One region of the Vibrio nigripulchritudo genome, then DNA from elsewhere that is predicted to be linked to it. Evidence: predicted binding sites of a transcription regulator. Region 1 holds the regulator's gene; each other region holds the start of a gene.
The links. The regulator PurR, encoded in region 1, represses purine synthesis genes. The targets are predictions, from matches to a motif close to TNANGNAAACGTTTNCNTNA.
Positions count from the first base shown of each region.

Region 2: the regulator PurR is predicted to act here: its motif matches at 6,490-6,509, upstream of glyA (serine hydroxymethyltransferase).
Region 3: the regulator PurR is predicted to act here: its motif matches at 2,507-2,526, upstream of folD (bifunctional methylenetetrahydrofolate dehydrogenase/methenyltetrahydrofolate cyclohydrolase FolD).
Region 4: the regulator PurR is predicted to act here: its motif matches at 3,247-3,266, upstream of purE (5-(carboxyamino)imidazole ribonucleotide mutase).

Region 1 covers NZ_AP027049.1:1,422,287-1,430,355, reverse strand. Annotated here, with positions in the region: gene elyC (envelope biogenesis factor ElyC) at 1-768, shown strand, start outside; gene torR (two-component system response regulator TorR) at 845-1,558, opposite strand; gene torD (molecular chaperone TorD) at 1,855-2,496, shown strand; gene purR (HTH-type transcriptional repressor PurR) at 2,812-3,816, shown strand; cyclic di-GMP riboswitch class I at 3,978-4,071, shown strand; gene QMG91_RS06750 (TfoX/Sxy family DNA transformation protein) at 4,196-4,786, shown strand; gene QMG91_RS06745 (putative signal transducing protein) at 4,933-5,262, shown strand; gene QMG91_RS06740 (alpha/beta fold hydrolase) at 5,240-6,037, opposite strand; gene glgA (glycogen synthase GlgA) at 6,238-7,695, opposite strand; gene glgC (glucose-1-phosphate adenylyltransferase) at 7,697-8,069, opposite strand, start outside.
Region 2 covers NZ_AP027049.1:784,091-792,159, forward strand. Annotated here, with positions in the region: gene gmhB (D-glycero-beta-D-manno-heptose 1,7-bisphosphate 7-phosphatase) at 253-807, shown strand; gene QMG91_RS03780 (MliC family protein) at 811-1,149, shown strand; gene treR (trehalose operon repressor TreR) at 1,243-2,193, shown strand; gene treB (PTS trehalose transporter subunit IIBC) at 2,390-3,814, shown strand; gene treC (alpha,alpha-phosphotrehalase) at 3,881-5,551, shown strand; gene QMG91_RS03800 (YitT family protein) at 5,604-6,215, opposite strand; gene glyA (serine hydroxymethyltransferase) at 6,564-7,814, shown strand.
Region 3 covers NZ_AP027049.1:1,072,372-1,080,440, reverse strand. Annotated here, with positions in the region: gene QMG91_RS05195 (hybrid sensor histidine kinase/response regulator) at 1-1,647, shown strand, start outside; gene QMG91_RS05190 (DUF2867 domain-containing protein) at 1,670-2,158, opposite strand; tRNA gene QMG91_RS05185 (tRNA-Arg) at 2,316-2,392, opposite strand; gene folD (bifunctional methylenetetrahydrofolate dehydrogenase/methenyltetrahydrofolate cyclohydrolase FolD) at 2,593-3,447, shown strand; gene QMG91_RS05175 (hypothetical protein) at 3,656-4,861, shown strand; gene QMG91_RS05170 (lytic murein transglycosylase) at 4,955-5,926, opposite strand; gene QMG91_RS05165 (YcgL domain-containing protein) at 5,953-6,228, opposite strand; gene minC (septum site-determining protein MinC) at 6,406-7,065, shown strand; gene minD (septum site-determining protein MinD) at 7,079-7,891, shown strand; gene minE (cell division topological specificity factor MinE) at 7,894-8,069, shown strand, end outside.
Region 4 covers NZ_AP027049.1:3,944,230-3,952,298, forward strand. Annotated here, with positions in the region: gene QMG91_RS18005 (gamma carbonic anhydrase family protein) at 1-192, shown strand, start outside; gene QMG91_RS18010 (DUF1488 family protein) at 445-711, opposite strand; gene aroE (shikimate dehydrogenase) at 716-1,546, opposite strand; gene hemF (oxygen-dependent coproporphyrinogen oxidase) at 1,647-2,564, opposite strand; gene QMG91_RS18025 (L-threonylcarbamoyladenylate synthase) at 2,587-3,144, opposite strand; gene purE (5-(carboxyamino)imidazole ribonucleotide mutase) at 3,336-3,821, shown strand; gene QMG91_RS18035 (5-(carboxyamino)imidazole ribonucleotide synthase) at 3,827-4,954, shown strand; gene QMG91_RS18040 (DNA topoisomerase family protein) at 5,000-5,569, opposite strand; gene QMG91_RS18045 (DUF494 family protein) at 5,581-6,054, opposite strand; gene dprA (DNA-processing protein DprA) at 6,057-7,160, opposite strand; gene QMG91_RS18055 (LysM peptidoglycan-binding domain-containing protein) at 7,162-8,069, opposite strand, start outside.

The DNA.
Region 1 (8,069 bases):
TCTGCGCTGCTGATGCCGCTCCCAGGCTTTTTGATAATTGGGGTGGTAGGGTTATTGTTGGTCATGTTCACGTTGAAACGCGGTACAGGCTGTTTTCTTATTTTCTTATCTTTTGCTGGTATTTTTCTCTCCTCTTTCCAACCTGTTGCCAGCAGTTTACTGATGCCCATGGAGCGCCAACACAAAGGATTTTTACCCGTTGAAGGAACCATTGATTATGTCATGGTATTGGGAAGCGGACATGTTGTTGATGATGATATTCCTCCAACTTCAGAATTGAGCCGTACGGCATTAATGAGGCTTTCAGAGGGTATTCGTATTTTACGCATGTACCCCGGAGCGAAGCTCATTTTATCTGGCTATGCTGGTGGGTCTGAAATCAGCAATGCACGTATGATGGCTAAGGTCGCACTCGCTCTTGGCGTTGCCAAGCCCGATATTATCTTACTGGAAACAGCAAAAGACACTTGGGAAGAAGCCAGACAAGCCTCGGTATTCGTTAATAATAAGAAGCTCGTTCTGGTGACATCTGCCAGCCATATGACGCGAGCATTGCGTGAATTTCATGATGCAGGTATGGACCCCACCCCTGCCCCAACCAATTTCCTAGCTTCCAACGGTGCGATGTTGCCTTGGAACAAATACCGACCACAAGCTAAGTACCTAGAATGGACCGAAACCTATTGGCATGAGCGTTTAGGGCTTTGGTGGCAAACCCTTCGTGATTTTGCAACCAACTCAAATGCTCAGTTAAACGAAGCATCCTAAGTGCTTTGAAATTATGAAATTAAAAAACCGAGGCTTTAACCTCGGTTTTTTTGTTTATCATATTGAACGTTCGAACTTAGTCCCCAGCAAACATGTAACCTTCTCCGTGAACCGTCACAAAGATTTGTGGGTTCTTCGGGTCGAATTCCATTTTGGCTCTCATTCTTCTGATCAGAACATCTATCGTACGATCATTTGGTGCATCAACTCGATGACTGATCATATTCAAAATACGTTCACGACTTAACACCTTGTTAGGATGAGAAGACAAAGCAACCAGTAATTCATACTCTGCTTTAGTGAGTTTTACAGGCTCACCATTTTTGCTCAACGCCCGACGTTGAATGTCGAATGTCCATTCACCAAATCGAATGAGCTGACCAGATTCTTCTTTCTGATCGGCTCGTGCTGGTACATGTCGCGCTGCAGAAATTCTCCACAATAGGTTCTTCACTCGAACCAACAGCTCGCGTAATTCAAAAGGTTTTGTCACATAATCATCAGCACCCATTTCGAGCCCAACGATTTTATCAATGCTATCCGTGCGTCCTGTGACGAGAATGATCCCTATATCAGATTGGCTACGTAGTTCACGAGTTAGCATCAGCCCGTCTTCACCTGGTAGGTTGATGTCCAGCATGACCAAATCAACCGAGTTTTCTGTCAGTGCAGAACGCATTTGTTCTCCACTTTCAGCTTCACTCACCTGATAGCCTTCATTCTGGAAATATCCCACCAATTTACTTCGGGTAACCACATCGTCTTCTACGACTAATACGTGATAGCTCATTTACACCACTTTCTTTTGTATTTATAAGGTTTAATTTGTTCGTCGTTATAATTGAAAAAAAGACAAACTCGCCACAGTTTATTTGCGACTCTTTATATTCTATTCACAAATCGTTACATTTCTAGCGAATTCACTAAAATCGAGTTAATTTCCTAACTTTTATTGATTCAAAACAACCTATCCGTTCCTGTTAACAATCCTCTATTTCCTTTCATTTTTCGCCATTCTTTGGAATAGTTCTGTTCATTTTTATCCGTTAAAATTGCGTCATCTATTTCGTCCGGAGTGTTAACGCCATGCAAGAAACCAAATTATTCAATGAGAAGCGAGCGGAAATATATTGGTGGCTATCGAGTTTATTTGCTCGTGAGATGAGTGATGAAGAACTTGCGAAATATCAAACTGCTGAAATTCGGGGTTTTATTGGTGGCTTGGCAGAAAACAGTGCGCTCAACTCAGCAGCTACACGCTTGATCGAAGCGTTGAATAAACTGCAAGACCGCGAAGATGCAAGGCTGGAGCTTGCGGCTGATTTTTGTGGGTTGTTCCTGACCACCGATAAGCACGCGGCACTGCCCTACGCATCCATTTACCACTCAGGTCTGTTAAATGGCGAACCAACCAGACAGATGGAAGCGCTATTGCTTGAAAAAAACATCGCGATGATGGAAGGGTTCAAAGAGCCTGCCGATCACCTTGCAATTCAATTAGATTTCCTAGGTAATTTGATTGTTAAATCAAACGAAATTCTCAATGAAGAAGCGCTTGAAAAAGCACTGTTGGAACAGAAAGATTTTATTGAAACACATCTTATGACATGGCTGCCACAGTTTAATGAAAACTGTCAAAAGTATGATGACTTTGGTTTCTATGCCTCTGTTTCTCAGCTTTTAATAGACTTCATCCGATTGGACTGCGATTACATAGCTGGAGAATAGGTATACCAAAGCCACTGCGAGATATTTGGTGATAATACATGAGATATAAACCTAGTTGCTTAATTCGAATTCGTTATCTTCATAAATGTGACACTTGGTATAAATTTTTACGAATCCGTCCATTGTCTAATGCCGAATTAAAGACTAAGATCGTGATCGCAAACGATAAAATATGAAATCGCTGAAATGTTTAACCTAAGCCGCTGTTTTAATAGCGGTTTTTGTGTTTTTAGCCGAATTTAAATAATACAATTAAAATCCGCCCGCTGAATTTTGATTTTACCTCTCAGCCAGGCTCTACAGGATATTTGTTTTATGGCCACAATTAAAGATGTCGCACGACTAGCCGGAGTATCGACTACAACGGTATCCCACGTTATTAACAAAACTCGCTTTGTCGCTGAAGCCACACAAGAAAAAGTAAAAAAAGCAGTCGATGAACTGAACTACGCACCAAGTGCAGTAGCGCGAAGCCTAAAATGCAATACCACACGAACGATAGGAATGTTGGTTACACAATCAAGCAACCCGTTTTTTGCCGAGGTTGTTGATGGTGTAGAAAGCTACTGTTACCGACAAGGCTACACACTCATTTTATGTAACACTGGTGGTATCTACGAAAAGCAACGCGACTACATCCGTATGCTGGCAGAAAAACGCGTCGATGGCATCTTAGTCATGTGTTCTGATCTGACTGAAGATCTTCGCGAAATGCTGGATGCACATGCCTCTATTCCTAAGGTCATCATGGACTGGGGTCCTGAAAGTTCTCAGGCTGATAAGATTATTGATAACTCCGAAGAAGGGGGCTATCTGGCAACCAAGTATTTGCTCGAAAATGGTCACACTGACATTGCTTGTTTAACTGGTCACGAAGAAAAGGTGGCGTGTATCGAGCGTGTTGAAGGTTACAAACGCGCACTGAATGAATTTGGCGTGGAGTTCAACCAAGAACGAATTCTTGTGGGTAACTTTGAGTGTGACACAGCCGTTATCGCAGCAGACAAGATCCTAGCAATGGACAAACGCCCAACTGCTGTGTTCTGTTTTAACGACCTTATGGCACTAGGTGTGATTAGCCGTTTGCAGGAGAATGGTTTGCGTGTTCCTGATGACATATCAATCATCGGTTACGACAACATTGAACTGTCTGGGTATTTCTCCCCTCCCCTGACTACCGTTCACCAGCCAAAACGTCGTGTCGGGAAAACCGCATTTGAAATCTTACTTCAGCGAATCAAAGACAAAGAGCATGATAAGAGAATCTTCGAAATGCATCCGGAGATCATAGAGCGAAGTTCTGTTAAAAAGTTAAATTGATTTAGTTAATTCTAATAAAGCCTGGTTATAATCCAGGCTTTTTGCGTTTTTGGTCAAATAAGAAACAATATTTATATCTATGCATTTATTTTTTGGATTAAGATCACACTAGAGGCATCTCGATGTGATTCTTGTTCAATTTTTTCTCTATGATTTTACTGTCACGCACAGGGCAAACCATTTGAAAAAGTGGGACGCAAAGCTTCCGGCCTAAATGGATGTATAAAAAATCCAAATGGTAGCGGGGTTGCCGATGGCAAATATGCATACTTCTTTTCCAGAGTTAACCGAACTCTGACATCTGGCTGCATCACTTTGCTATTTTTTCTCGGACCTGAACTTAGTAGTGGCATAACTTCTTTAGCCGAGACAGTACAGCATGGATAAACCAATACTTAAAAACTCATTGAAGCTATTTGAACCATTAGGGACGATTAAATCACGTTCAATGTTTGGTGGTTTTGGCATTTTTGCCGACGACACTATGTTCGCCTTAGTAGTTCAAAACACGTTACATATCAGAGCTGACTCAAAAAGTGCTCAAAAGTTCGAGCAACAAGGTCTAAAGCCTTACGTTTACAAAAAGCGTGGATTCCCGGTCGTCACCAAGTATTTTGCCCTCCCAGAAATCAGCTGGGAAAATACTGACGACATCATCGAAAAAGCATCGCAAGCACTCAAAGTTGCGAGAACTGAAAAGCAGAAGCAAGCCGAGACTAAACCCACTCGCCTTAAAGATCTGCCAAACCTGCGTTTGGGCACTGAACGAATGCTTAAAAAAGCAGGTATATCCTCTGTTCAAGAATTGCAGGATTATGGTTCAGTAGAAGCTTATAAAGCCATCAAGCAAACACATTCTAGTGATGTGGGGCTTGAGCTTCTATGGGCACTTGAAGGTGCTATCAAAGGAACTCATTGGTCTGTCATTCCTCAAGACAGGCGAGATGAATTGATGAAGCGTCTGAGCTAAGTAACCTTTGTAAAAAAGCCTCCTCTCGGAGGCTTTTTTATTGCTGCAATTCACAGTTTGGTGCAGAGCAACAAACCACACTCTCTAGACTCCTGTCATACTTAATATAACTCCAGGTCATTCGACCAAACCAAATAGGAATCATTATGAAGTTGTACTCTGCCTCGCTGCCTACAGAAGCCCACATTGTTTGCGAATTGCTAAAAGCGCAAGGGGTAGATGTGGAAGTACGAGGAGAAGGTTTGTTTGGTCTACAGGGTGAGTTGCCTTTTGGTTCCGATACAGAACCCTATATCTGGTTATTAAACGAATACCAGTACGACAAGGCAAAAACCATAGTCGATGCTTATCTAAACCAATCGGAGAACAGAGAGCAGCCCAACTGGTGCTGCCCTGAGTGTGATGAGTGGATTGAAGCGCAGTTTGGTGCCTGCTGGAAGTGCGGCTATCAGGTCAGCGAGAATGTTGACGAATAAACTCTATCGACTCTTCGTTAAAAATGTCCGGCTTTTCTACGTTACACACATGCCCACAATCTGGGATTTCAATCAGTGCGCTCTGCTTATGTACTTTGACCATCTCTTTGACCGGTCTTAAGAACATATAGTCTTTGTCACCCATCAGATAAAGAGTCGGAATAGGAAGCTCCTTCTCACGGAAATACTTCATCAGTGGGTTAACGTCTGCCGACAAGGTATACCAACGCTTAAATTCTTTCTGGCACAACTTCTTAGCTTCGCGGACAAACAGGTGCCGAGATTCTTTCTGGTTTCGTTGAGGCATTACGATATAGGCAAACAAGCTGTATAACCACATATACGGGATGATATGCTTGCTCCAGTCCCCTACCTTCACCAACACCTGAGAACGGATGTCAAAACGCGTTACAGCGCCTCCCATCACCATGGTAGACACTCTTTCTGATGCCATTTCAGCAAGATTTCGGACAATGATGGTGCCCAATGACATTCCGACAAAATGCGCGGACTGAATCTTAAGATGATCCAATACCTGAAGAATATCCTGACAGATATCTTTGAAGGTATAGCTCTTTTTCATCAACCCCTGAAACAGGTTATTGGACTTGCCATGACCTCTCAAGTCGATGAGTAATAGGTTGAAATGCTGCTTGTATGCCTTGATTTGCTTGAACCAAATCGAAGAACTGCCACCAGCACCATGAACAAAAACCACCCATTCAGAGCTGGTTGGGTGGGTATATACCTTATGAAATAACAATGAGTTAGACATCGCTTAACAATATTTTTGAAACTTTCTTATTTTATTATCTAAAAGCTTACCACACTCTGAACAAATATGTGGTTTAAGCAGTATTCATCAAGCTTCATCAATCATGATTTGTTATGTGAACAAATGAAAGTATAGTAATTTTATAGACTTAAGATAAGAAAAAGCCTCCCGTAAGGAGGCTTAACGTTATTTTGACTTTTTTAATGAAGTAAGGCTGCCTGATACATATTGACGTATTCTTTGGCGGATGCGTCCCAACTAAACTCGGTATTCATTGCATTGAGCTGTACTCTGAGCATCTCTTCAGGTTGCTGAAGATAGAATATGAGTGCCCGCTGCATTGCTATGAGTAAGGCTTCCGGTGTAGGCTCCAAAAAACCAAACCCGGTTGCGCTGACCCTATCGGTATCATAGTCCGTTACCGTGTCTTTCAGTCCCCCGACCTCTCGAACGATTGGCAACGTACCATAAGCCATACTGTAGATCTGATTCAGACCACAAGCTTCAAATTCAGAAGGCATAAGGAAGAAATCTGCCCCAGCCTCCACCAAGTGCGCCAGGCGATTATTGTATGCTTCAATAAACGCGAGTTTGTTGGGGAAGCGACGAGCTATCTCATGCAACTTGGCTGCAACCTGTGGCTCTCCCGTTCCAACAATCACTACTTGAGCATCATTCAGCAGAAACTGTTCAAGTATTGGCAGCAGATAGTGAAAACCTTTCTGATGTGTCAAACGGCAAACCATTCCAAAAACAGGAAGATTCTGATTTACAGGAAGCCCCACTTCATTTTGAAGCTGGCGTTTGTTGAGCTGTTTTCCTTCAGCAATGCTAGAGGCACTAGCCTCGTAGTGATACTCCAGATATCTGTCAGTTCTTGGATCCCATTCACTGTAATCACAGCCATTCAGTATTCCGTATAGGTCGGCACTGCGATGAACAAAGTCATCCACCATCCCATGAGAACCCAGGGCAGTCATGAGCTCCGCTGCATAATTAGGGCTAACCGCATTCACCTTATCGGCATATGCCACACCGGCTCTAAGCATGCTGATGTGATCTTGTCCGTACTGGATGTTTTCCAAACCAGACAGGTTAAGTTCCGGAATAATTTCCAAGTCGTGGTAGGAGTAAATCCCTTTAAAAATCGCGTTATGAACCGTTAAAACGCTTCGAATAGATTGAAAGCGTTCATCGTGTTCGTAACGGGTTTTTAGAAGAAAAGGCACAAGCCCTGTATGCCAGTCATTGGCATGGACAATATCTGGTTTTATGCCTAGCTTGGGCAGCATATCAAGGCACGCAGAAGCAAAGAATCCAAAACGCTCACCGTTATCAGGGTATGCCTGATTCGACTCAGCGTACAGTTCACTTCTATCAAAATACTGATGACATTCAACCGCAAAAACGGGAACCCCATCCAGATCTAACTTCTTAACCTGATATTTAACATGAGGCCAGAAATCAAGCTCTGTAGTCAGTACCACCTCTGCCTCTTCCCGCCCTGGCAACGTCCGATACCCTGGAATGGCGATAGATACATCGTGTCCCAATGTTTGCAGAGCTTTAGGCAGCGCTTTTGCTACATCGGCTAAACCGCCGCTTTTTACCAAACCTTCCGCTTCAGAAACCGTAAACCAGATATTCATGTGATCCATCTTAGAACCCAACTTTTGTTCCTTTCTTGATGACGACAATGCCTTCCGGTGAGACATGAAAACGTTGAGAATCCAATTCTAAGTCTTCACCAATGACGGTTCCCGGTGCAATCTCGACATCTTTATCAATAATGGTTCGGCGTATTTTACAGCCCGCACCAATTTTTACATCACCTAACAGAATCGATTCGCTGATAACGGAGCCGCTGGCAACGTTGCTTCGATATCCTAACACCGATTTATGGATAGATGACCCCTGAATGTAGCTGCCCCCCGACACTAAGCTGTCATTCACCCGAACTCGGCAGTCGTCGTTACTATCGACAAAAGTTGCGGGTGGTAATGGCGGGTAGTAGGTATGAAGCGGCCAACTA
Region 2 (8,069 bases), 640 kb from region 1:
TATGGCTTTATGATTTTTAAGTCAATAGATATTTTTACGTCTAGACGTCTAAAGATCTTTATGGATGGACTGTGATATTTGTTCAAAGCAAGGAAAAGTGTGCGCTGGCGGCAAATTGCACCGTTTATTCCTCTATTGAGTCTAAAAAGTAATTGAATAGTGCGAACAGGTATAAAGCATGTAATAATTTGCGCTTATTGAACTCGATAGCCAGTTATCTGTGCTCTCGGAAGGATTGTTGAGGAATCGATTTTGGCTAAACCTGCCGTATTTCTGGATCGCGATGGCGTGATAAACGTAGACCATGGGTACGTCCATGATGAACATGACTTCGAGTTTATTGATGGTGTCTTTGAAGCCACAAAAGCGTTAAAAGACATGGGGTATCTGCTGGTATTGGTGACCAATCAGTCCGGTATTGCCCGAGGCTTATTTACTGAAGATCGCTTCCTGTCGTTGACTCAGTGGATGGATTGGAACTTTGTTGATAACGGTGTCGAGTTCGATGGTTTCTACTACAGCCCTTATCACGAAGAACACGGTATCGGTAAGTACAAGAAAGACAGTGATTGCCGCAAACCCAAGCCGGGTATGCTTATTTCGGCCCGTGACTTTCTGAAAATCGACATGGAAAAATCGGTTATGGTGGGCGATAAAGCGGAAGATATGATGGCCGCGGAAGCCGCAGAAGTTGCAACCCGAATTCTGGTTCGGACCGGCAAACCCATCACGGAAAAAGGCGAAGCGTTGGCGACCACGGTGCTGGATAGCATTAAAGATGTCCCTGAATTTCTGAAAAGCCGTTAAGCCATGACATTAAAGTTCTGGAGCATTTCTCTTTTCGTATTACTGGTCGGGTGCAGCAATCAAGTTGCAACCCCCAATACTTATGTTTGCGGTGATCAGTTAGAGCTTTGGTCGCATCCAATAAATGAGTATGAATTGCAGATCGAGTTGGATAACGAACGTTTCCTGATGACTCGTGTTCCTAGCGCATCTGGTGAGAAGTACGAAAATCGCTATCTCGGTCTGGTGTTCTGGACCAAAGGAAGTGAAGCCAGCTTGTCGATGCCCGATTCCCCATTGCAGATGTGCACTCAGATGAACCCGAATAAGACTTCTCTGTCTTCACAGAAGACGTTGTTTTAATTCTCTCATCACCCTTTGATGTGGGAAAGTTGCAATTTACCCACAGTTTTCGGCACTATTCTTTCACTAACTCCTCAACATAAATGAACGTCTATGAGTAAGAAGCTCACTATTCTGGATATTGCCCGCCTTGCAGGTGTTGGCAAATCGACCGTATCACGTGTCTTGACTAAAGATCCGAAAGTTAAACCCGATACCCGGAAGAAAGTAGAGCAGATCATAGCGGACTCTGGTTACGTTCCTTCTAAATCTGCCCAGTCTATGCGGGGTGGAAGCCAGAAAGTGATTGGTGTGATTATTTCTCGTCTGGATTCACCTTCTGAAAATCTCGTGGTTAGCGCACTATTAAAAGCTTTGTATGCAGAAGGCTACGATGTGGTGATCATGGAAAGTCAGTTTGACTGCGACAAAACGAATGAACATCTGTCGGTGCTTAAACGTCGAAATGTGGATGGGGTGATTGTGTTTGGTTTCTCCGGCTGTGACATGTATGCACTGGAAAACTGGGGACACCGCGCGGTTGTGATTGCGGCAGATTCAACGGAAATCTCTTCGGTAAACTACGATAATCAAGCCGTGATTGAAATGGCGTTAAACCAGCTGAGAGAATCCAACAATTCCAATATTGCATTCATCGGTGTAGACGACAGCGATGTTACAACGGGTTTAATGCGTACTCAGGCTTACCTGTCCTGGTGCGAATCACATGCCATTAAGCCGAATTACCGCTCTGGTGAACTCAACCATGAAAGTGGATACCGGCTGGTGGATGATGTCCTAAAACCAGAAACGGACGCCATTGTTTGCGCCAGCGATTCCATTGCTCTGGGCGTCAATAAACGACTTCAGGAACTGGGGCGAGGTGATGTGACGGTATTTGGTGTTGGTGGCAATCCACTCCTTTCTTTCCTGTTCCCCAATACATTGAGCATTGATCCCGGATATGTGGAAGCGGGCAACCAAGCTGCCAGCTTACTCATTGATCAACTTCAGAATGAGCCGGATGTAAATCACATTACGCTCTCTCCAAGCCTGCCAGGTTAACCTATTGAATCTTATGTAGTATTTAAATGTGTAGTGAAGGTCTTTATGGATTCCACTACATTTTAAATGTGATCATGTTCAATTTGTGGGACTGTTCCCATTTTTATCTAACATTACTGATGGCAATATAAATAATAATAAATGGGAACGGTCCCAAAAATATAACAGAACGTGAATACAAATAGGATGAACAGTTATGAGTAAAGTAGCGAAGCAAGACGTCGCTAAAATCCTCGAACTCGTAGGAGGAAGCGACAATATTGCCAGTGTAAGTCATTGTCTGACGCGCTTACGCTTTGTACTAAATGATACTGAGGCAGCGGATGTTAAAGGTTTAGAGTCGATCTCTATCGTCCGAGGCTGTTTTACCAATGCCGGGCAATTTCAGGTCGTGATTGGTAACGAAGTCGACGAGGTTTACAAGATCCTACTTGAGCTGTCTGGCAAGAGCAGTGCAAGTAAAGACGAAGCTAAACTGGCTGCGCGCCAGAATATGAATATTCTTGAGCGCGGAATTTCCCACCTGGCAGAAATTTTTGTTCCTCTTTTGCCTGCCATTATTACAGGTGGTTTGATTCTTGGTTTCCGCAATGTCATCGGCGACATCAAAATGTTCGACGGCCAGACATTAACCCAAATCAGCCAGTTCTGGGCAACGGTACACTCTTTCCTATGGCTTATTGGCGAGGCGATCTTCTTCTTCCTGCCAGTAGGGGTCTGCTGGTCAACAGTTCGAAAGCTCGGTGGTACACCTATTCTGGGTATCACCTTGGGTGTCACGTTGGTATCTCCTCAGTTAATGAACGCTTATCTGATTGGTAAAGAAGTGCCGGAAGTGTGGGATTTCGGTTTGTTTGTGATTGAGAAGGTAGGCTATCAGGCTCAGGTGATTCCTGCGATGTTAGCGGGTATGGCGCTCGCCTTTATTGAAACGAACCTGAAACGCATCGTACCAGGATACTTATATCTGGTGGTGGTGCCATTTGTATCCATCCTGCTTTCTGTGATTTTGGCTCACTCGTTGATCGGACCGTTTGGTCGTATGCTGGGCGATGGTGTGGCATTTGCTGCTAAAGCTGCGATGACAGGTGACTTCGCCATTGTTGGCGCAACCATCTTCGGTTTCCTTTACGCTCCATTGGTGATTACTGGTGTGCACCACACGACCAACGCAGTAGATCTTCAACTGATGCAGGAATTAGGTGGTACGCCTATCTGGCCTTTGATTGCGCTTTCTAACATTGCTCAGGCATCGGCGGTTGTAGGTATCATTCTTATTAGCCGAAAAGAAGGTGAGCGAGACATCTCCGTACCTGCGGCAATCTCTGCTTATCTGGGTGTGACTGAACCTGCAATGTACGGTATCAACCTGAAGTATAAGTTCCCAATGCTCAGTGCAATGGCTGGGTCTGCAATTGCCGCGGCTATCTGTGGCAGCGCAGGGGTGATGGCAAACGGAATTGGTGTCGGTGGTCTGCCGGGCATTCTTTCTATTCAACCTCAATACTGGACCATTTTTGGTGTGGCTATGCTGGTGGCTATCTTCGTTCCAGCCATGCTGACGCTGTTCTTCTACAAGCGTGCCCAACAAAAAGGCGAGCTGGTTGCTGCAGCCGCTTAACATTATGCAGGCAGCCTGCTTTCTCCCCCTTGTCGGCTGCCTGCGCTTTACTCTGAGATCAAAGCAATGACAATTCATAAAGATTGGTGGCGCAAAGCGTCGGTTTACCAAATCTATCCAAAAAGTTTTTGTGACAGCGGAAGTTCTGGCACGGGTGATATTCAGGGAATCATTTCAAAGTTAGGGTATTTGAAAGCGCTGGGTATTGATGCCATTTGGCTGACGCCTGTTTATGCTTCTCCCATGGTAGACAATGGTTACGACATTTCGGACTACTATGCGATCAATCCTGATTTCGGCACTATGGCGGACTTTGACCAGCTTTTGGAAGAAGCGCATGACAAAGGTATCCGGATTATTATGGATATTGTGGTCAACCATACCTCAACTGAGCATCACTGGTTTCAGTCCGCGCTAGGCGACAAAAATAGCCCATACCGTGATTACTACATCTGGCGTGATCCGGTAAATGAAAGTGTGCCAAACAACTGGCAATCCAAGTTTGGTGGTTCAGCCTGGGAGATGGACGAAGCTACAGGACAGTATTATCTTCACCTGTTTGCCAAAGAGCAGGCAGATTTGAATTGGGAGAATCCGAAAGTAAGGGAAGAAGTGAAGTCGGTGATCAGCTTTTGGGCTGAAAAAGGGGTCGATGGGTTCCGACTTGACGTGATTAACCTGATTTCGAAGCAGCAGGATTTTCCGTCGGATGAGGAGGGAGATGGTCGCCGCTTTTATACTGATGGACCTCGCGTGCATGAGTATTTACAGGAAATCAGTGAATCGGTATTTCAGAAATACGACAGCGTAACCGTGGGGGAAATGTCGTCCACAACGCTGGATCATTGTCAGCAGTACTCGTCTTTAGATGGCAAAGAGCTCTCCATGGTCTTCAACTTTCATCATCTTAAAGTGGATTACCCCAATGGTGAGAAATGGAGCCTGGCGCCACTCGACTTTCTGCAACTCAAATCCATTTTTAATCACTGGCAACAAGGGCTAAATGGAAAAGGGTGGGGAGCTCTGTTTTGGTGTAACCACGATCAGCCGCGTATAGTGAGCCGGTTGGGGAACGACTCTGAGTTTCGAGTTGAGTCAGCCAAAATGCTGGCTGCCTCTGTTCATTTTATGCAGGGCACGCCATACATCTATCAAGGGGAAGAGATTGGCATGACCAATCCTCATTTTGATTCGCTTGGGCAATATCGCGATGTCGAAAGTACCAATATGTACGACATTATGGTGAATCAGCAGGGTGTAGAGCACGATAAAATGATGAAGATTCTGGCGAGTAAATCCCGAGATAATTCGCGAACGCCAATGCAATGGGATGCCACTTCACACGCTGGATTTACTCAGGGGACCCCGTGGATAGATGTTGCCAGCAACTATACCGAGATTAACGCTGTCGCGGCTTTTGAAGACAAGAACTCAGTTTTTTACTTCTATCAGTCTTTGATAAAACTAAGAAAAGCGATACCGGTGATAACGGATGGGGATTACAAAGACCTGATACCAACTCACCCGTCGATATTTGCCTATTCTAGAAGTAACGCGAGTCAGACTTTGATTAGCCTTAATAACTACTATGGTGAAAACGTTGAATTTGATTTGCCATTCGAAGTAAACATAGATAACGCCAGAGTTATTCTTGGTAACTATGAGGGGCACGTAGAACAGCCTTTATCTCAGCCGCTTAGACCTTATGAGACAAGGACAATTTTGGTTGAGCACTAGCGCAGCAGATACAAGTAATAAGAAGCCGGGTCGTTATGCCTGGCTTCTCGTTTTAAGATTGCATTGAACGTTTGCTCACGCTGTATCGAGTCGGCTTGTGATTCATGGCAAGCACTAAGTTCAGTGCGACTGCACCTAAAATAGACAAGCCAATGACTTCCAGAGAAACAAAGAAGAAAGAAGCGATAAGGATAGCGCAGTCGATGATCATCTGGCTTTTACCCACGGAAAAACCTGTTTTGTCCTGAATGAACAGGCAAAGCACATTGAAGCCCCCCAGACTGGTGTGATGTCTGAACAAAATCAGCATTCCTAACCCCATTAACAGTCCACCCGAGATAGCGCAGTAGATGGGATTAATGTGGTCAATCTGAATCAGCCACTGTAGGTTGTCGGCAAAAATGGCGACAAGTGCACCCGAAATGGTACTGGTTATCGCGAAAGATAATCCAAAACGCTTCCAGGCCAGTATATAGAATGGAATATTTGAACCAAAATACAGCATACCGAAGCTAACAGGCACTAATTGGCTGACTAACAATGCCAGGCCAGTGGTTCCACCTGTCAGTAAGGCTGCGTTTTGTAAGAAGAATACGCCCTGAGCGACCAAAAATGTGCCCGTGAGAATGGCTATCCAATCTTCTTTGCGTGTGTGTTTTTCCATCAATTTGAATGTTAACTTACCGAAATTGATGCGAATACTAGTGAAAAACTGTTGTTTTCGATAGCTTGGTTACTAATTTGGTATGTAACTTATGTAACCTTAGATTTACATGGTGTAAACCTTTAAGTTGACAGTAATATCGTAAAGCTCAATCATATGTGCCACCACTATGATGCGGGCTCACATGGATCATGAAGAATCTACATAAAGAAAGTTGCAAAAGTCACTTTATGACGCAGATCAAATTATGTAGAATGCACCCCATCAAATACGGTGACGAAAACGTTTGCTTTTGGTCGTTGTGTGGTTTTTTTGAAACTTTCAGTCAATCTGAGTCAGGAGATACAGATGCTAAAGCGTGATATGAATATCGCTGATTACGATGCGGACTTGTTCGCAGCTATCCAAGAAGAAACTCTTCGCCAGGAAGAGCACATTGAGCTTATCGCTTCAGAAAACTACACCAGCCCACGTGTAATGGAAGCTCAAGGTTCTCAGCTTACAAACAAGTACGCTGAAGGCTACCCAGGCAAGCGTTACTACGGCGGTTGTGAGTACGTAGACAAGGTAGAAGCTTTGGCCATTGACCGCGCTTGTGAGTTGTTCGGCGCAGAATACGCGAACGTTCAGCCACACTCTGGTTCTCAGGCAAACAGCGCAGTATATATGGCGCTTCTAAATCCAGGCGACACAGTTCTGGGTATGAGCCTTGCACACGGTGGTCACCTGACTCACGGTTCTCCTGTAAACTTCTCTGGTAAGCACTACAACGTTATTCCTTACGGTATCGACGAAGCGGGTCAGATCAACTACGACGAAATGGAAGCTTTGGCTGTAGAGCACAAGCCTAAGATGATCATCGGTGGTTTCTCTGCTTACTCTCAGGTTTGTGATTGGGCGCGCATGCGTGAAATCGCGGACAAAGTAGGTGCTTACTTCTTCGTAGATATGGCGCACGTTGCGGGTCTTATTGCGGCTGGCGTATACCCGAACCCAGTGCCACACGCACACATCGTAACGACAACAACGCACAAAACTCTGGCTGGTCCACGTGGCGGTCTGATCCTGTCTAGTGCGGGCGAAGATTTCTACAAGAAGCTAAACTCAGCAGTATTCCCAGGCGGTCAGGGTGGTCCTCTGATGCACGTTATCGCTGGTAAAGCGGTAGCATTCAAAGAAGCTCTGGAACCTGAGTTCAAAGAATACCAACAACGTGTTGTTGCTAACGCAAAAGCAATGGTTGCGGAATTCCTGGAGCGTGGTTACAACATCGTTTCTGGCTCTACAGAAAACCACCTGTTCCTAGTTGATCTCATCGACAAAGACATCACAGGTAAAGACGCAGATGCAGCACTGGGTGCCGCTAACATCACGGTAAACAAGAACTCTGTACCAAACGATCCTCGCAGCCCGTTTGTTACATCTGGTATCCGTGTAGGTACGCCTTCTATCACTCGTCGTGGCTTCACTGAAGAAGATGCGAAGAACCTGGCTGGCTGGATGTGTGACATCCTTGACAACATGGGTGATGAAGCAGTGATCGAAGCAACGAAAGCAAAAGTGCTTGAGATCTGTAAGCGTCTACCTGTTTACGCTTAATTTCTTCACTACTCACTAGACTGTATGCTTGTTGAAGCGCACCTTTAGCGCTTCCTCATGTGGTAACAGTGGAATATAAAAACGCAGCTTTGATGGCTGCGTTTTTTTGTGCCGACTGAAGCAGATTCCTAGTTTTTCGCTTTTTAGAATTTCATCTTTTAAGCATGCTATCCGTAAGGTTAAATGACTTTATTTTTAATGAAAACTAGGATGTTTGTTTCCTGAGCAGTAAATGACTTAACTTACTGACCCTGT
Region 3 (8,069 bases), 350 kb from region 1:
GATACCATCAGTACTTACCAGTTAATCTTGTTCGTTATCATGTTGGTCGCGACAGCATTTTCACTTTTGATATTGGTAATGAATGCCACGAAAATTGAGAAGAAACTGAAAGTCTCGGTGCGCGACGCCGAAAAGGCCAACCGGGCCAAGAGTTCCTTCCTCGCCAATATGTCTCATGAAATCCGTACGCCGCTGAATGGCATTATTGGCATGGCAGAAATCTTAAAAGGCACACGTTTATCAGCCATGCAGAAGGATTATCTGAAAACCATAGATTCCTCTTCTCAAACCCTGTTAATGCTGATTAACGATGTGCTGGATTTATCGAAAATCGAGTCCGGCAAGCTGCAAATCTCCCCTCATACCTCTAATGTAAGAGAAGTGATTTATGACACCGCTGCACTTATTGCACCTAAAGCGCATCAGTCTGGCATTCAGTTAAACGTAGACGTCTCAACCGCAATTCCAGAACACGTAAAAGTCGATGAACACAAGCTGCGTCAGGTCATGATGAATCTGGCGTCCAACGCCATTAAATTCACCAAAGAAGGGTCGGTTTCCTTAATTCTATCAAGCCGAACTTTTGAGCCAGATTCAATCAGCTTGCTTTTCCGGGTGATCGATACCGGAATCGGCATCGATGTTGCCAAGCAACAGAAGATTTTCCAGGCATTTGAGCAAGAGCACAGTGACACCTCCAAGGAATTCGGAGGCACCGGGCTCGGTCTTGCCATTAGTGACAAAATAGTCGAACTGATGGGAGGAAAACTGGAGCTGATTTCTGCCAAAGGAAAAGGCAGTGAATTTAAATTTGAGATTACCTGCCCCATTGAACAAGGGCATCAGGTTCCAATTGGGAATCTTCCGTCGGTGTTGCTCGTCAATATTGCTTCTGACTCACCTATCTGCGATGAACTGGATCATTTCTCCGTCAATTATCTGCCTTACGATATGGACAACAGCGATCAGGAAGTGCCTCATAATTGCGTTGCCGTATGTGCTCAGACGACATCAGAAGAGACCAGCGCGACCTTGTCTCAACTGAGGCTTTCCCACTCAGATTTGCCGCTTGTTGTGGTACGCGACAATCATCAGGAACATTTGAACTTTGAACATTTGGTGGATGGTTATCTGACCGCTCCTTTATTTGGTTTGCGATTGCTTACGGTATTAAAAGAAAGCCAGACTCAGCACGTACCCGATGCCACCAATGAACCCGATTTCAACGAGTCACGCAGCTCTGCCACCAGCCAGATTCTGTTGGTTGAAGACAATGCCGTAAACCAGAAGGTCGCCGAGATTAATTTGGAAAGAATGGGGCTTAGAGTGTTCATTGCCAACAATGGACAGGAAGCGGTAGACGCGTATCAGGCAGACCCTAAAGGCTATGCCGCTGTGCTAATGGACTGCATGATGCCTGTCAAAGATGGTTTTGAGGCAACGGCTGAAATTCGGGCTTACGAAAACAGTAATCAGCTATCCCCAATTCCAATCATTGCGCTTACTGCAAGTGTGCTGGAAGACGATATTCAAAAATGTTTTGATGTGGGTATGGACGACTACTTACCTAAACCTTTCACCAAAGCTGTGTTCATCGCCAAGATGGAGAAATACGTCGAGGGTGTACAGGAAAGCACGGAGTCGTAGCCGACTCCGCTGAATTTCGAAACTATAAGTTTTTCAAAGACGCCGGAACAATCACCTTATGCGCCGGCGTGACAAAGAACATGTAAGCGCGTCCCAGCATGTTGTACACGTGTACTGTGGTTGTAGCATATACCTTGGTGTACCCACCTTTGTCTTCTAAAAACAGTGACACTTTCACATTCAGGTGTTTATCGTCATCTTCCATGATCACTTCACGATCCGAAATGCTATGAAGAGAGAATATTCCGACCATGTCGCCTGCCTGATATTCACTCGCGGTCTTGTTCGGCAATACATCGGTCAGTCTTCCCAAGTTCTTTAATCCAAACAGACCCACAATTCGATTTCGAGCGTCCATCAATTGGTTGACCCATGAAGGAGTGGTACTCACCAATCTTAAATACACCTCCATGGCAGACTCTCCACGGTTCTCAATCAACGTAGTGAACGTATCGCGAAAGTAGGACTCAGAAGTAAACTGATGAATACGGGCATCTGATTGGAATGTCATAAACTTCTCCAAGACTCAATGTTTCGAATTAGCCTACTCCAACAAGCCTTAATGTGTTGTTAGAAAAGTCATGCAGAGGAAAGAGGAATAAACAAGGCAGTATTAAACGACAAAACCCCGGCAACTCATTGAGTTATCGGGGTTTTGTTTGAATAAATGGCACGCCCTGCAGGATTCGAACCTGCGACCACATGCTTAGAAGGCACGTGCTCTATCCAACTGAGCTAAGGGCGCGCTACAGGGACAGGATTATACGAGATGCTTGGTTAAGGTCAACGAATTTATCTAACATTATGATTCGAATGACCAAAAAAAAGTCGGAATGGGGAAAAAGACACCGAAACCTCCTTTAGCAATCGTTTGCTTAATGGATATTGTCATATTTTTTTGCGACAATACGCCAAAAATTCAGCCCCCAAAACTCAAGGAATAACATGTCTGCTCAAAATATTGATGGCAAACTCATTTCTCAAACTGTTCGATCAGAAGTTGCAGCGCGTGTAAAAGCACGTACTGATGCAGGGCTACGCGCGCCAGGTCTTGCTGTGGTTCTGGTTGGTGAAGATCCAGCTTCTCAAGTCTATGTAGGCAGTAAGCGCAAAGCGTGTGAAGAAGTAGGTTTCGTTTCTAAGTCTTTCGATCTACCAGCAAATACAACAGAAGAAGAATTGCTGGCTTTGGTCGACGAGCTCAACAAAGACGGTGAAATTGACGGTATTCTGGTTCAGCTACCGCTGCCAGCAGGTATCGACAGCACTAAAGTTTTAGAACGCATCACGCCTGAAAAAGACGTTGATGGTTTCCACCCTTACAACGTTGGTCGTCTGAGTCAGCGTATTCCTAAACTGCGCTCATGTACGCCAAAAGGCATCATCACCCTGCTTGAACGCTACAACATTGAGCTTCGTGGTAAACATGCTGTTGTTGTTGGTGCTTCCAACATTGTTGGGCGCCCGATGACACTTGAATTGCTGCTGGCAGGTTGCACGACAACAACTTGTCACCGCTTTACGAAAGATTTAGAAAGCCACGTACGCCAGGCGGATGTGGTTGTCGTAGCGGTTGGTAAGCCTAACTTCGTTCCAGGCGCATGGATTAAGAAAGGTGCAATTGTGGTTGATGTCGGTATTAACCGTCTTGATTCCGGAAAGCTGGTCGGTGACGTGGAATACGACGTAGCAAAAGAAAACGCAAGCTTTATCACTCCGGTACCAGGTGGTGTAGGTCCTATGACCGTTGCAAGTCTGATTGAAAATACGATGCTTGCCTGCGAGCAATACAACAGCTAATCACTCATCTGAATATTGCAATAATGCTCTACCCCTTTAGGGGTAGAGCATTATTTTTTAAGCAGAAATCCCCTCTCCTACCCACATACCTTGTTACTAATAACCTCATTTTCTCTGGTATTTTTTTCACACTTTCCAAAGCTTGCTTTTGCACAACTTTTCCTCAAAATATCGAAAGAATTAGAAAATAAAATATGCAGGATGCATTTTGAAATCTTTTGTTATTTTACCGCAGAAACCCGAATTGCGTGATGCTACGTACATCAGGCGATGTACTGTAGAAAGGTACACAGACCATAAGCTTGAGAGTTCTGATGAGCTGTGGTTTGAAATCGAAAATAAAGTGAACCAACTCGATGACTCCGATTGTGACTCCTATGTTCTAGCTGTCATTATGGATGCAATGCAGGAGCAGCGGGAAGTTCACGTAAAGGGTGAGGTTTCGCGCACCTTACTTGGAAACATTGAGGAATTTCAGTCAGCCTGGAACAAGTGGCTGCCAGAGCTTTACCACATCGTTGATATTAAAGTTGATGTGGTCAATAGCGATCCGGTACTGCCACGTAACCAAGCTATCTGTGCGTTTTCTGGTGGTGTCGACGCGACCTTTTCCGTTTGGCGTCATCATAAAAAACTTGCGGGTTACCGCTCTCAAAACATCAGGCTATCTGCCTTGGTGCATGGTTTCGATATCCCTCTGAATGATAACGAAGCATTTGAAAACGCATTCAAGCGCTCTGAGTCTACGTTGAGCGATGTCGATATTCCTCTGGTCGCCATCAAGACTAACTATCGACTCTGGTCAAAAGTGAACTGGGAACATGCATTTTCTACAGCTCTTGTCGCTACACTCAGTAACATGAAAAGAGAAGCTGACATATGCATTGTTGGCAGCAGCGAACCCTACGACAGCTTAGTCATTCCTTGGGGATCGTCTCCAATTACTGACCACTTGCTAAGTTCCAGTAGTTTCGCAGTTATTCATGATGGAGCCAGCCACAGCAGAACAGAAAAAGTGGATGAAATAGCAAATTGGCAGAAAGGAATCGACAACTTACGAGTATGTTGGCAAGGCGATCTTAAAGACCGAAATTGTGGTGTTTGTGAAAAGTGTTTGAGAACCAAGCTCAACTTTTTAGCGACAGGCAATGGCATTCCTAAAAGCCTGCCGGGCTCCGATATTCACAAAGCGCTGCGTGGGATCGTTCTGAAAAACGATGCTGTAAAAGAAGAATGGAAACAAGTTTTAGAGCACGCAAAGAAAAATGACATCAACCAGTCTTGGGTTTCCGAAATTCCCGCCATTCTAAAACGCACAGATAAAACCCTCGCTCAAAGAGTTTTCCCTGAAGGAAGTAAAAGAAAAGCGGTTGCGAAATCTTTCATAAGAAGGCTGAAAGGTCAGCCTCAGTAGCCATATCTAAACTAAAGAACTAGAAAGCTAAAAAATAAAAAGGCTGAACTCTATGGAGGGGTTCAGCCTTTATTGTTAATGCAGAACTGCAAATCAATAAACAATCTTATCTGCTAAGTGACTCACCGCAATACCGAAGTAGTATGAGCGATTCCACTTCATCAACACTTGATAGTTGTTGTAGATAAGGTAGGCACGTCCATCTTCGTCGTCTGGCATGATTAGCCACGCATCAATGTCCTCTTTTGGCTGAGGCAACGGCTTCCCGTTGATGCGTGTCAGCCCTAGTTTGCGCCATTCAGCCAGAGTTTTGGCTTTGTCTTTCTGACGCCCCTCTAGCTTCATATCAAATCCGGCTGGCACAGTAACCTGGCGACCCCAGGTGTACTTATCGTCCCACCCAGACTGACTTAAATAGTTCGCCGTAGAGGCAAAAACATCAGACTTGGTGTTCCAGATGTCTTTCTTGCCATCATTGTTGCCGTCGGCGGCATAAGCAATGAACGAGCTAGGCATAAACTGACACTGCCCCATCGCCCCTGCCCATGAACCTTTCATCTTGTGCGCCTGAATGTGCCCTTCATCAAGAATGGTTAAAGCTGCCATGGTCTCTTTACGAAAAAATGCTTCGCGGCGACCGTCATAAGCCAGCGTGCTCAATGCATCGATAACCCCATAACCGCCTGTCAGCTTGCCAAAGTTACTTTCCACCCCCCATAGGGCAACAATAAACCTTGGCTGCACACCGTATTCATCACCGATGCGTTTCAGCTCAGTGTAGTGCTTGTTATAAAGTGCCTTGGCTTGCTTTACCTTCCAGTTTGGGACTGCACGTGGAATGTACTCATCCAGAGTCAGTCTTTTTTCTGGCTGATTCCTGTCTGCTTTCACCGCGCGCGGCTTATAGCTGACGTTTTTAAATGCACTATCAATGGTTGCCTGGGAAATCCCTTTTTCCAAGGCTTCGCTTTTCAGCCCTTCGATGTAATCTTCAAAACTGGCGGTTTGGGCGAATGCCGCCTGGCTAAGCCCTAAACCCAAAAGCGCTACGAGTAATTTTTTCAAGCCTTTCTCCCTGAGCGGCCAATGTCTTATTTTTGCTTGGCCTTTTGCTCTTTGTATTTTTCTAATAGATTTTCTGGCGGTGGTGGCAGTTGAAGGAAAAAGCCTTCGCTTTCCAAAGATTCTTTCACTTTCTCAATATCCACCTGAGCCAGTTGGCGACCATCTAGCTTAATCACCATCACAAAGATGGGTTTACCAAACATATCCTTCAGCGGCTGAGGCACTTCAGAAAAGTCGTCCTTTTTTGGAACGTACAGGTATGCCCCTTCTTTTTTAGGGCTTTTGTAGATAGAACACAACATATGGGACCTATTTTTGCGTATTTTTCTTCGCTAAAAAGTGAAGTTTTCGTAAAGTTTGAGAGATTTTGAACGTAAAGCGTCTATTTGACAATAAGTTGCTTGATGAGGAATGTGTAGAAATATAACATGCTAGCATTTTAGGGTCCGACCATAACCCAAATTGTTTGAAATTTAACCATGACAACAAACACAGATCTCAAAGGCAGCAGTTTTACCTTATCTGTTCTTCACCTTTCTGGTACAGATGTAAGTGAAAGTGTGCGCTTCCTGCACGACAAAGTCGAACAAGCCCCTGCTTTTTTTCAACATGCACCGGTAGTGCTTAACGTTGAACAAATGTCTGGTGATATTGATTTCCAACATTTGAAATCGGGCGTTATGTCGACGGGAATGATCCCGGTTGGTGTAACGGGCTGCAAAGACAAACGTTCGCAATCTTTGGCAAAGGAAGCAGGCTTCGCCGTAATGTCTTCAAGCAAGACAACCACAGCTCCCGCTCAGATGGCACCCACAAAAGTCATTCGAACCCCTATTCGTTCAGGACAACAGGTTTACGCCAAAGACGGCGACTTGGTGATTCTGAACCATGTAAGTGCAGGGGCAGAAGTGATTGCAGACGGCAGTATTCACATTCATGGCACATTGCGTGGGCGTGCGATTGCCGGAGCAAGCGGACAGAAAGAAGCGAAGATCATTTGTCACGATTTACAGGCAGAGCTGATTTCCATCGCTGGAAACTATTGGCTTAGCGACCAAATTGACAGTGCGTATTGGCAGAAAAAGATCATGTTAACCATGCATGAAGACCAACTGACAATCGATACCCTCACGATTTAAAAAGGATAATTTGATGGCACGCATCATTGTTGTTACATCAGGTAAAGGTGGCGTAGGTAAAACCACCTCAAGTGCAGCGATTGCTTCCGGGCTCGCGCTAAAAGGCAAAAAAACCGCGGTAATCGATTTTGATATTGGTTTGCGTAACCTCGATTTAATCATGGGTTGTGAGCGCCGCGTCGTCTACGATTTTGTTAACGTGATTAATGGCGAAGCCACGCTGAACCAAGCGCTGATCAAAGACAAACGTACAGAAAACCTATTCATTCTTCCGGCTTCGCAAACCCGTGATAAAGATGCACTGACTCGTGATGGCGTACAGCGTGTATTGAATGAAATGGATGAGATGGGTTTCGACTTCATCATCTGTGACTCGCCAGCAGGCATCGAGCAAGGTGCATTGATGGCACTATACTTTGCAGATGAAGCCATTGTGACCACTAACCCTGAAGTTTCATCGGTTCGTGACTCCGACAGAATCCTGGGCATTCTGGATTCGAAGAGCCGCCGTGCAGAAGAAGGCTTGGAGCCAGTAAAACAGCACCTGCTACTGACTCGCTACAACCCGGCACGTGTTACACAGGGTGAAATGCTGAGTGTGGAAGATGTAGAAGAAATTCTGCACATTTCATTGTTAGGTGTGATTCCAGAAAGCCAGGCAGTACTAAACGCATCGAATAAAGGTGTGCCAGTGATTTTTGATGAAGAGTCGGACGCAGGGCTTGCTTACGATGATGCTGTAGAACGCTTACTGGGTAACGAAAAAGAATTTCGTTTCCTGACTGAGCAGAAAAAAGGCATCTTTAAACGACTATTCGGGGGCTAATTATGTCTTTACTGGAGTTTTTCCGACCACAAAAGAAAACATCCGCTAACGTCGCGAAAGAACGCTTGCAAATCATTGTGGCGGAACGTCGTAAAGAAGGTTCCGCTGCGCCGACCTATCTTCCACAATTGAAAGAAGATATTTTGAAGGTCATCAGTAAATACGTCGATATCGATCC
Region 4 (8,069 bases), 1.5 Mb from region 1:
ATGATTGGAGCGGGCAGCTTAGTGCCACCAAACAAGGTATTGGAAAGTGGCTACCTCTATGTCGGTAGCCCCGTAAAGCAAGCTCGACCACTAACTGAAAAAGAGACTGCGTTTCTTAAAAAGTCCGCCAGCAACTACGTACGGACTAAAAATGAATATCTTACAGAAGTAGAAGACATTAGGGTCTGTTGACCTTTCGCGGTTAAATTTTGTTCGAGTTCTATGCGTTTTAATCGCGGCGCAAGGTCTTTCGCTTAGTCAATCTAAGTAAATACCTTGCAACAAAGAGTAAAACACATAGAAACGAACCCTTTGGGCAGCATTTGTGGCTCCTTTCTACTGCGTTACCGCTTATTGATGTAGAGCGACTACACCGAATAAGCGCTGCCTTGTATAAAGAAGCCACAAATCGCTGCAAAAATCATCTCGAAAGGTTAACAGACCCTAACAAGTAATGACGATATTACCGTTACTGTCGTAGTCTTCATCTTCTATTAAAGATTCAGCAAGTTCTTCTATCTCGAAGCGATACTGTGAGAATAATGAAAGAGCTTGCTGTTCTTCTTTGATCTCTTCTTTACTGATCTCTTGAATCATTTCCAACGACACCAGACATTCAATCAACATACCTGATTGCTGGGCAGGAAAACGAATCGCTTGATTCTCTTCATCCCATGTCTGCATGTCTGGAAATAAAATCGACTGATTCACTGAGTTATCCTTCTAAATTTTTTCTTAGTTCTCTTAAGATTTGCTTAGTACCCGGTCTTAACCCACGCCAAAGCATAAAGCTTTCTGCCGCTTGCCCAACCAACATTCCCAACCCATCGTAGGTCTGAGCTACACCTTTGTCTTTTGCCCATTGATTAAATGCAGTAAGACCTTGCCCATACATCATGTCGTAGCTCACGGTGTGTTTATCAAATATTTCCGGGCTAATAGCAGGTAAATCACCGCTCAAGCTGGCTGAAGTGGAATTGATAACAACATCGAAGGAGGTTTGGATCTCTTCCATTGGCACTGCCTGAATGGCACCAAACTCTTTGAACATTTCTTCTAATCTTTGGGCTTTAGAAAAAGTGCGGTTAGCCACCACGATGTTTGCAGGGGACTGATCCAGTAACGGCTTGATAACACCACGCGCCGCACCACCAGCGCCAATAATCAGTATTCTCGCGCCTTTGAGGGGAACCTGATACTGAAGCAAGTCCTGAACGAGACCTTCTCCGTCGGTGTTGTCGCCAATGATTTCTCCATCGTCGAGCTTTTTCAGTGTATTCACTGCACCCGCGAGTTGTGCTCGTTCGGTCAATCGATCAGCAAACTGGTAGGCGTCCTCTTTAAATGGAACCGTGATATTGCAACCTCGACCTCCATTTGCAAAAAACTCTTTTGCGGACTCAACAAAGCCACCAATAGGTGCCTGCATGGTTGTGTAGGTGAGCGATTGATTCGTTTGCCGGGCAAAAAGTGTATGAATAAAAGGGGATTTGCTGTGCCCGATGGGGTTGCCAAATACTACGTACTGATCGATGTTTTGCGTCATTTCCTTGCCTGCAAAAATAGAAATAGGGTCGTTTTAACCGACCCTATCATCATACCCAGATAGCCTCAAGCCATCGGACTCTCGCATTTATGACTGCAATCTACCAATCTCTGGGCTTTAGGTAATTTTGGCACAAATCGTCTTCGTGGGTACCAGGTTCAACCTGATAGTCGTATTCCCATCGAGCCAATGGCGGCATGGACATTAAGATGGATTCAGTACGCCCACCGCTTTGCAATCCAAACAGAGTACCTCGGTCGTAAACCAGGTTGAATTCAACATAGCGCCCGCGTCGGTAAAGCTGGAATTGACGCTCTCGTTCACCAAACTCTGTCTCTTTTCGGCGCTCGATGATTGGAAGCAGCGCGTCGGTGTACCCTTCCCCTACGGCTTTGATGTATTCAAAGCTTTTATCGAATCCCCATTCATTCAGATCATCAAAAAACAATCCGCCGACGCCACGAGTCTCGTTTCGGTGAGGTAGGAAGAAATATTCATCACACCACTTTTTGTGCTCGGCATAGACGTTTTCACCAAACGGCGCACAGATTTCTTTAGCGGTATTGTGCCAGTACTGGCAATCTTCTTCGAACGGATAGAAAGGAGTCAGATCAAAGCCACCACCAAACCACCAGATGGGGTCGTGACCTTCTTTCTCTGCAATGAAAAAGCGTACGTTAGCGTGGGACGTGGGTATGTAAGGGTTATTTGGGTGCATCACTAAAGAGACCCCCATAGCTTCGAATTTTCGTCCTGCCAGTTCAGGGCGATGAGCGGTCGCAGAAGCTGGCATTTCTCGACCAGAGACATGAGAAAAGTTGACACCACCCTGCTCAAAAACCTGACCACCCGTCATCACACGAGTTCGACCACCGCCACCTAACCGCTCGGTAGATTCACGATGCCAGATGTCTTCTTTGAACACCGCCTTACCATCCGCGTCTTCCAGCTTCTGGCAAATGGTGTCTTGCAGACTCAATAAAAAGTACTTTACTGCATCTTTGTTTATCTCTGACATCGTATGTTCCTTTGTTCGCAGGTTACCCCTGTCTTAATACTTGGGAAGTCAAAGCGTCACGAATTTCACTTGGCTTCTCGCGTCCACCCGTTTCGCCTTCCAGAATCGCCACTAAATGATCGCCCAGTTGAACCTGAACTTCCTGAAAAGTCATGCATGGAGGCTCACCTGTCAGGTTGGCGCTGGTAGAGGTTAGCGGTTTACCGAACGTCTCGCAAAGTTTTTGAACCAGAGGGTGGTCAGTTACGCGTACCGCAATTGAGTCAAACTGACCCGAAAGCAGGTTTGACAGCTCTGGCTTCGCTGGCATCACCCAGGTAACAGGACCTGGCCAGGTCGCGAACACAGCCGCCTTTGCTTCTTCGCTTAGTGCGCTCTCATCTACGTAAGGCTTTAATTGATCAAAATTTGCAGCAATAAGAATCAGCCCTTTTTCGACCGGGCGTTTCTTAAGCTCTAGCAGCTTCATAATGGCTTCAGCATTGTCAGGGTCACAGCCCACACCAAATACGCCTTCCGTAGGGTAAGCAATCACTTCGCCATCGCGCAGTGCTTGAACTGTGTTTTCAAAATTGGTCAATTTGAGGCCCTTTTACTTAACATTTGAACAATAGTGTACAAAGAGTTTACACGACCACTCAAAGTAATTTGCCGGGAAACTGTATCAAACCTTAAAACGAATTTGCGCAAACGTTTTCCTTAATGTCATTTCTACGTATAATGCGCGCAAAATATCCGCTCACCCAATAAAAGCGCTGAAGGAGTTTTGAGATGCAAGTCGGTATTATTATGGGTTCTAAATCTGATTGGCCAACCATGAAGCTAGCAGCAGAAATGCTGGATCGCTTTGGTGTTTCTTATGAAACGAAAGTGGTTTCTGCCCACCGTACACCGCAACTATTGGCCGACTACGCCAACAGCGCAAAAGAGCGTGGTATCAAGGTTATCATCGCCGGAGCTGGCGGTGCGGCTCACCTGCCGGGTATGGCTGCAGCATTCACAAGCTTACCGGTTCTAGGTGTTCCGGTTCAGTCTCGTGCTCTGAAAGGCATGGATTCTTTGCTTTCTATTGTTCAGATGCCTAAAGGTATCGCAGTAGGTACGCTGGCAATCGGCGAAGCCGGTGCTGCAAACGCTGGTATCCTAGCAGCACAAATCATTGGTACACACAATGAAGATGTGATGGCAAAAGTTGAAGCTTTCCGCCAAGAGCAAACAGATACGGTTTTGGCTAACCCGAATCCAGCAGAGGATTGATACCCATGCACGTTCTAGTCTTAGGTGCTGGTCAACTGGCTCGAATGATGTCTTTGGCTGGTGCGCCTCTGAACATTGAAATTTCCGCTTTTGATGTGGGCTCGGAAAACATTGTTCATCCGCTAACTAACCAGGTTACTGGCAGTGGGTTAGCCAATGCGATAAACCAGGCGGACGTGATTACGGCTGAGTTCGAACACATTCCTCATGATGTACTGGATGAGTGCGAGAAAAGCGGCAAATTCTTCCCGACTACCGATGCCATCAAAGCAGGTGGTGATCGTCGCATCGAAAAATCTTTACTCGATAACGCTGGCGTTAAAAACGCCAAGTACTTTGTGATCAACACCAAAGCGGCCTTTGAGCAAGCCATCGAACACGTTGGCATTCCAATGGTGCTGAAAAGCACGCTTGGCGGTTACGACGGTAAAGGACAATGGCGCTTAAAAGACAAAGCGCAGGCAGAGGCGATTTGGCAGGAAATGTCTGAATGCATCGCAGAAACGCCAAACCAAGCCATCGTGGCAGAAGAGTTTGTGCCATTTCAGCGTGAAGTGTCATTAGTTGGCGCTCGAAATGCGGCAGGCGAAATCGCAATCTACCCGCTGGCAGAGAACGTTCATACCGATGGTGTACTTACGCTTTCGACGGCAATTGATGATAAAGCTTTGCAAACCCAGGCAAATAAAGCGTTCACGGCGGTTGCCGAATCACTTGGCTATGTTGGTGTTTTGGCATTGGAATTTTTCGATGTAAATGGCGAACTGCTGGTTAACGAGATCGCGCCTCGTGTTCACAATTCTGGTCACTGGACTCAGCAGGGTGCGGAAACCTGCCAGTTCGAGAACCACTTACGTGCTGTGTGTGGGTTGCCTTTAGGCAGTACGGAGCTTGTGCGTCCGACATCTATGGTCAACATCTTAGGTGAAGACCAAGTACCAGAAAGTGTTCTGGCGATGCCAGAGTGTCACGTTCACTGGTATGGCAAGGAGAAGCGTGCAGGTCGTAAAATGGGACACATCAATGTGTGCGCAGGCAGCGACGAAGCGTTGAAAGCGGCACTGGTAAAGCTTGCAAGCATATTGGATGCCGATGCCTTTCCCGCTTTAAAGGAAAGTGCTCAAGCTTTGTAACACGTAATTACTCGTAAAAAACGGCACTCATATGAGTGCCGTTTTTTATTGAATTTGCTCTTTCTGACACTTCCGATTCGCACACACAACTTTTGCGCCGGACGCCAGTTTCTTCTCTACTAATAGTGAGTAATTACATTCGCTGCACGTCCCGATAACCGGTTTGTGATTCACGGCAAACTTGCACTTAGGGTAGCTGCCGCAGGCATAAAACATTTTGCCGTAGCGAGATTTTCTTTCTACTAAATGCCCGGTTTTGCATTCTGGGCACGCTATCTCGTCTTCGGGAACTTGCTCTTCCTTTGGTGCATCCAGAGATTCTATGTGATGACATTCGGGGTAGCTGCTGCAACCAATAAACATGCCATATCGACCCTGCCTTAATACCAGCTCACTGGCACATTTTGGGCAAGGTACGCCAAGCTCTTTAACGACGTGACCGTCATTCTGATTAAGGTTACGAATGTAGTCGCAAGCAGGGTATTGGTTACACCCTAGGAAAGGACCATGTTTGCCATGGCGCAAAGACAATTCTCCGCCACATTGAGGGCACGGCTCTGTTTCCAGTGCATGCTCATGGGCAGAGAAAAGTTGTGCATCGATTTTACCGCTCATTCACTCCACCGTTAATGAAGAATACCGCTCTCCGTAGTATACAGGAGCTCCTCCATCTGGGTGTAGGCGTTTTCATTGCCAGGTACGTTAAACAGCACCATCAGCACAATCCATTTCAGATCGTCGAGCTGGAAATCGTTGGTTTCCAGCCCCATGACACGGTCAATGACCATTTCACGGGTTTCAGCGGTTAGTACTTCGACTTGCTCAAGGAACATTAGGAATCCGCGGCATTCCAGGTCTAAGCGTGACATTTCGGTACGAGTGTAAATACGTACCGACGTAGCTGCACTGGTTCTCATGGCGGATTGTGCATCGCTTTGCTGCAGCGCTGCCAAGTCCTCTAACCAGTTCAGGGCTTTGTAGATCTCTTTTTGATGGAATCCCGCTCTCAGGAGCTCATCTTCCAACTCATCTTGATCGACCATCAATTCCGCATCGCTGTGGATGTAGGTCTCGAACAAATACATCAGTATGTCCATCATAGTTAGCCCCTCCCCTTTCGAATATAGCCACCAGGTACTGCAACAATATGCCCTGAAAGCTCAAGTTCCAGTAGTTGCATCATGACTTCATGCACAGGTATATGGGTCCGCTCTGCAAGAATATCAACGGGTGTTGCTTCTATTCCTACGTTAGCCATTAGTTCGGGAAATGGCAATTCTTCTTGCTCGGCTTCTTCACTAAATATAGATGTTTGTTGAGAAAACGACCAAGAAACTAAATTTTCAACTTCCTGGAGGATATCTTGGGAGGACTGAACCAAGCAGGCACCTGATTTGATCAACGCATTACCACCTCGGGCATTGGGGTTATGAATTGAGCCCGGTAAGGCAAAAACATCGCGCCCCTGCTCTGCGGCATAGCGGGCAGTAATGAGTGAGCCACTGCGCTCTGCCGCTTCTACGACAAATACACCTACCGATAATCCACTAATTATTCGGTTACGACGGGGAAAATGTTCAGGACGAGGTTTGGTGTTCGGGCGAAATTCCGACACCAATGCCCCTTGCTCGACAACTCTGGCGGCGAGCTTTCGATGCCTTGCAGGGTAAATACACTCCAACCCGGAGCCCAATACGGCAACAGTTTTTCCACCTCCTTCCAGTGCCCCATCATGAGCGTACCCATCTACACCCAAAGCCAGGCCGCTGGTCACAACCAGCCCATTACCTGATAGGTCTTTAGCGAAGGCTTTTGCGGTTTGCAGTCCTTCGATACTGGCGTTTCGACTGCCCACCATTGCAATTTGTGGTGCACTCAAAGACGACACATCACCTTTCACAAAGAGTGCGGTGGGCGGTGAAGGGACTTCTTTCAACAGAGGTGGATAATCAGTATCCAGCAAAGTAAGAATGTGGTGGGAATCAGAAACCGCCTCCCACTCAAGACTCTCATCCACTTCTGGGTGGGATTGAGCTTGTAGATAAGCGATCTGTTTTGGTTTAAGACCGATGGCTTGCCAGCGCTCCGGACCGGAAGACAGTATGTTGACGGGAGAATCAATAGCGAGCAATCGAGTCAACGACTGGCCGCCTAATTGTGGGGTGAAACTTAAGGTCAGCCAGGCTCGTAACTCATTGTTCGTCATGTCAGGTATTGGAGTCCTCTTCCTCTGTCGTTTCCTTTAACAAAGGGGAAAGACCTAATGTCTGGGTATGAATGGGCGCTTTGCTTCGGGTGATCAATGCAATACTGAACGAATCATAAGGTCGAATGACGATCATTTCGCCAACAGATACGTCGGGCAGTTTCTCGCTCAGCCAGCCATCGTCGACAATGTAATTGCCACGGCTGCCTGAAACACCCAGCCCTTCTTCCCATAAATCAAACATGGTGCCCTGTTCAACGTTATCGTTCAGACCGCGATCGATGATCACTACCTGATTTCGACCAATGTACTTGCTGCCTTCAAGCGCACCTAAAATAGAGGCTGAAACGTTCTTCGGTGCAGGCTCTGGATAAAAAGTGTTGGATAAAGAAAAGCCTTCTTTGGTCAGCAATGGTAGTGCAATGTCGTTAGACAGAATCTCTTGCTGCTGCGTTTCCACCTGCAGCGCACTGAGTTTTTCTCCTGCTTCTAGCAAGGTGGCAGTGGCAACCATTTTCAAAGAAAGAACTTCTGCTCCGGTATCGCTGCGACGATATTCCTGCACAGCTCGGTATATTCCCCAGTTTTTCTCATCGGTAGGACCATCAATGAAAAGTTGATCATGTTTACTAAGGAAACGGCGCCCATCCTGTGTACCCACTACACGCATAGCGTTATCTACCACCTCTTCTGTCACCAGACGATCGGAGTTGATGTAAGGTAAAACCAGCCCTTCAGGCAAGGTTGGAACGGCTTGTTTGTCGATGATACGAGCTTTAGGGGAGAGAGTGAGCAGCGGCTTCAGGCTCAGCATTGGCTGACCATTTCGCCAGACCAGTGTGAGTTTATCGCCAGGGTAGATTAGATGGGGATTATCAATGTCAGGGTTGATTTGCCATAAACGCGGCC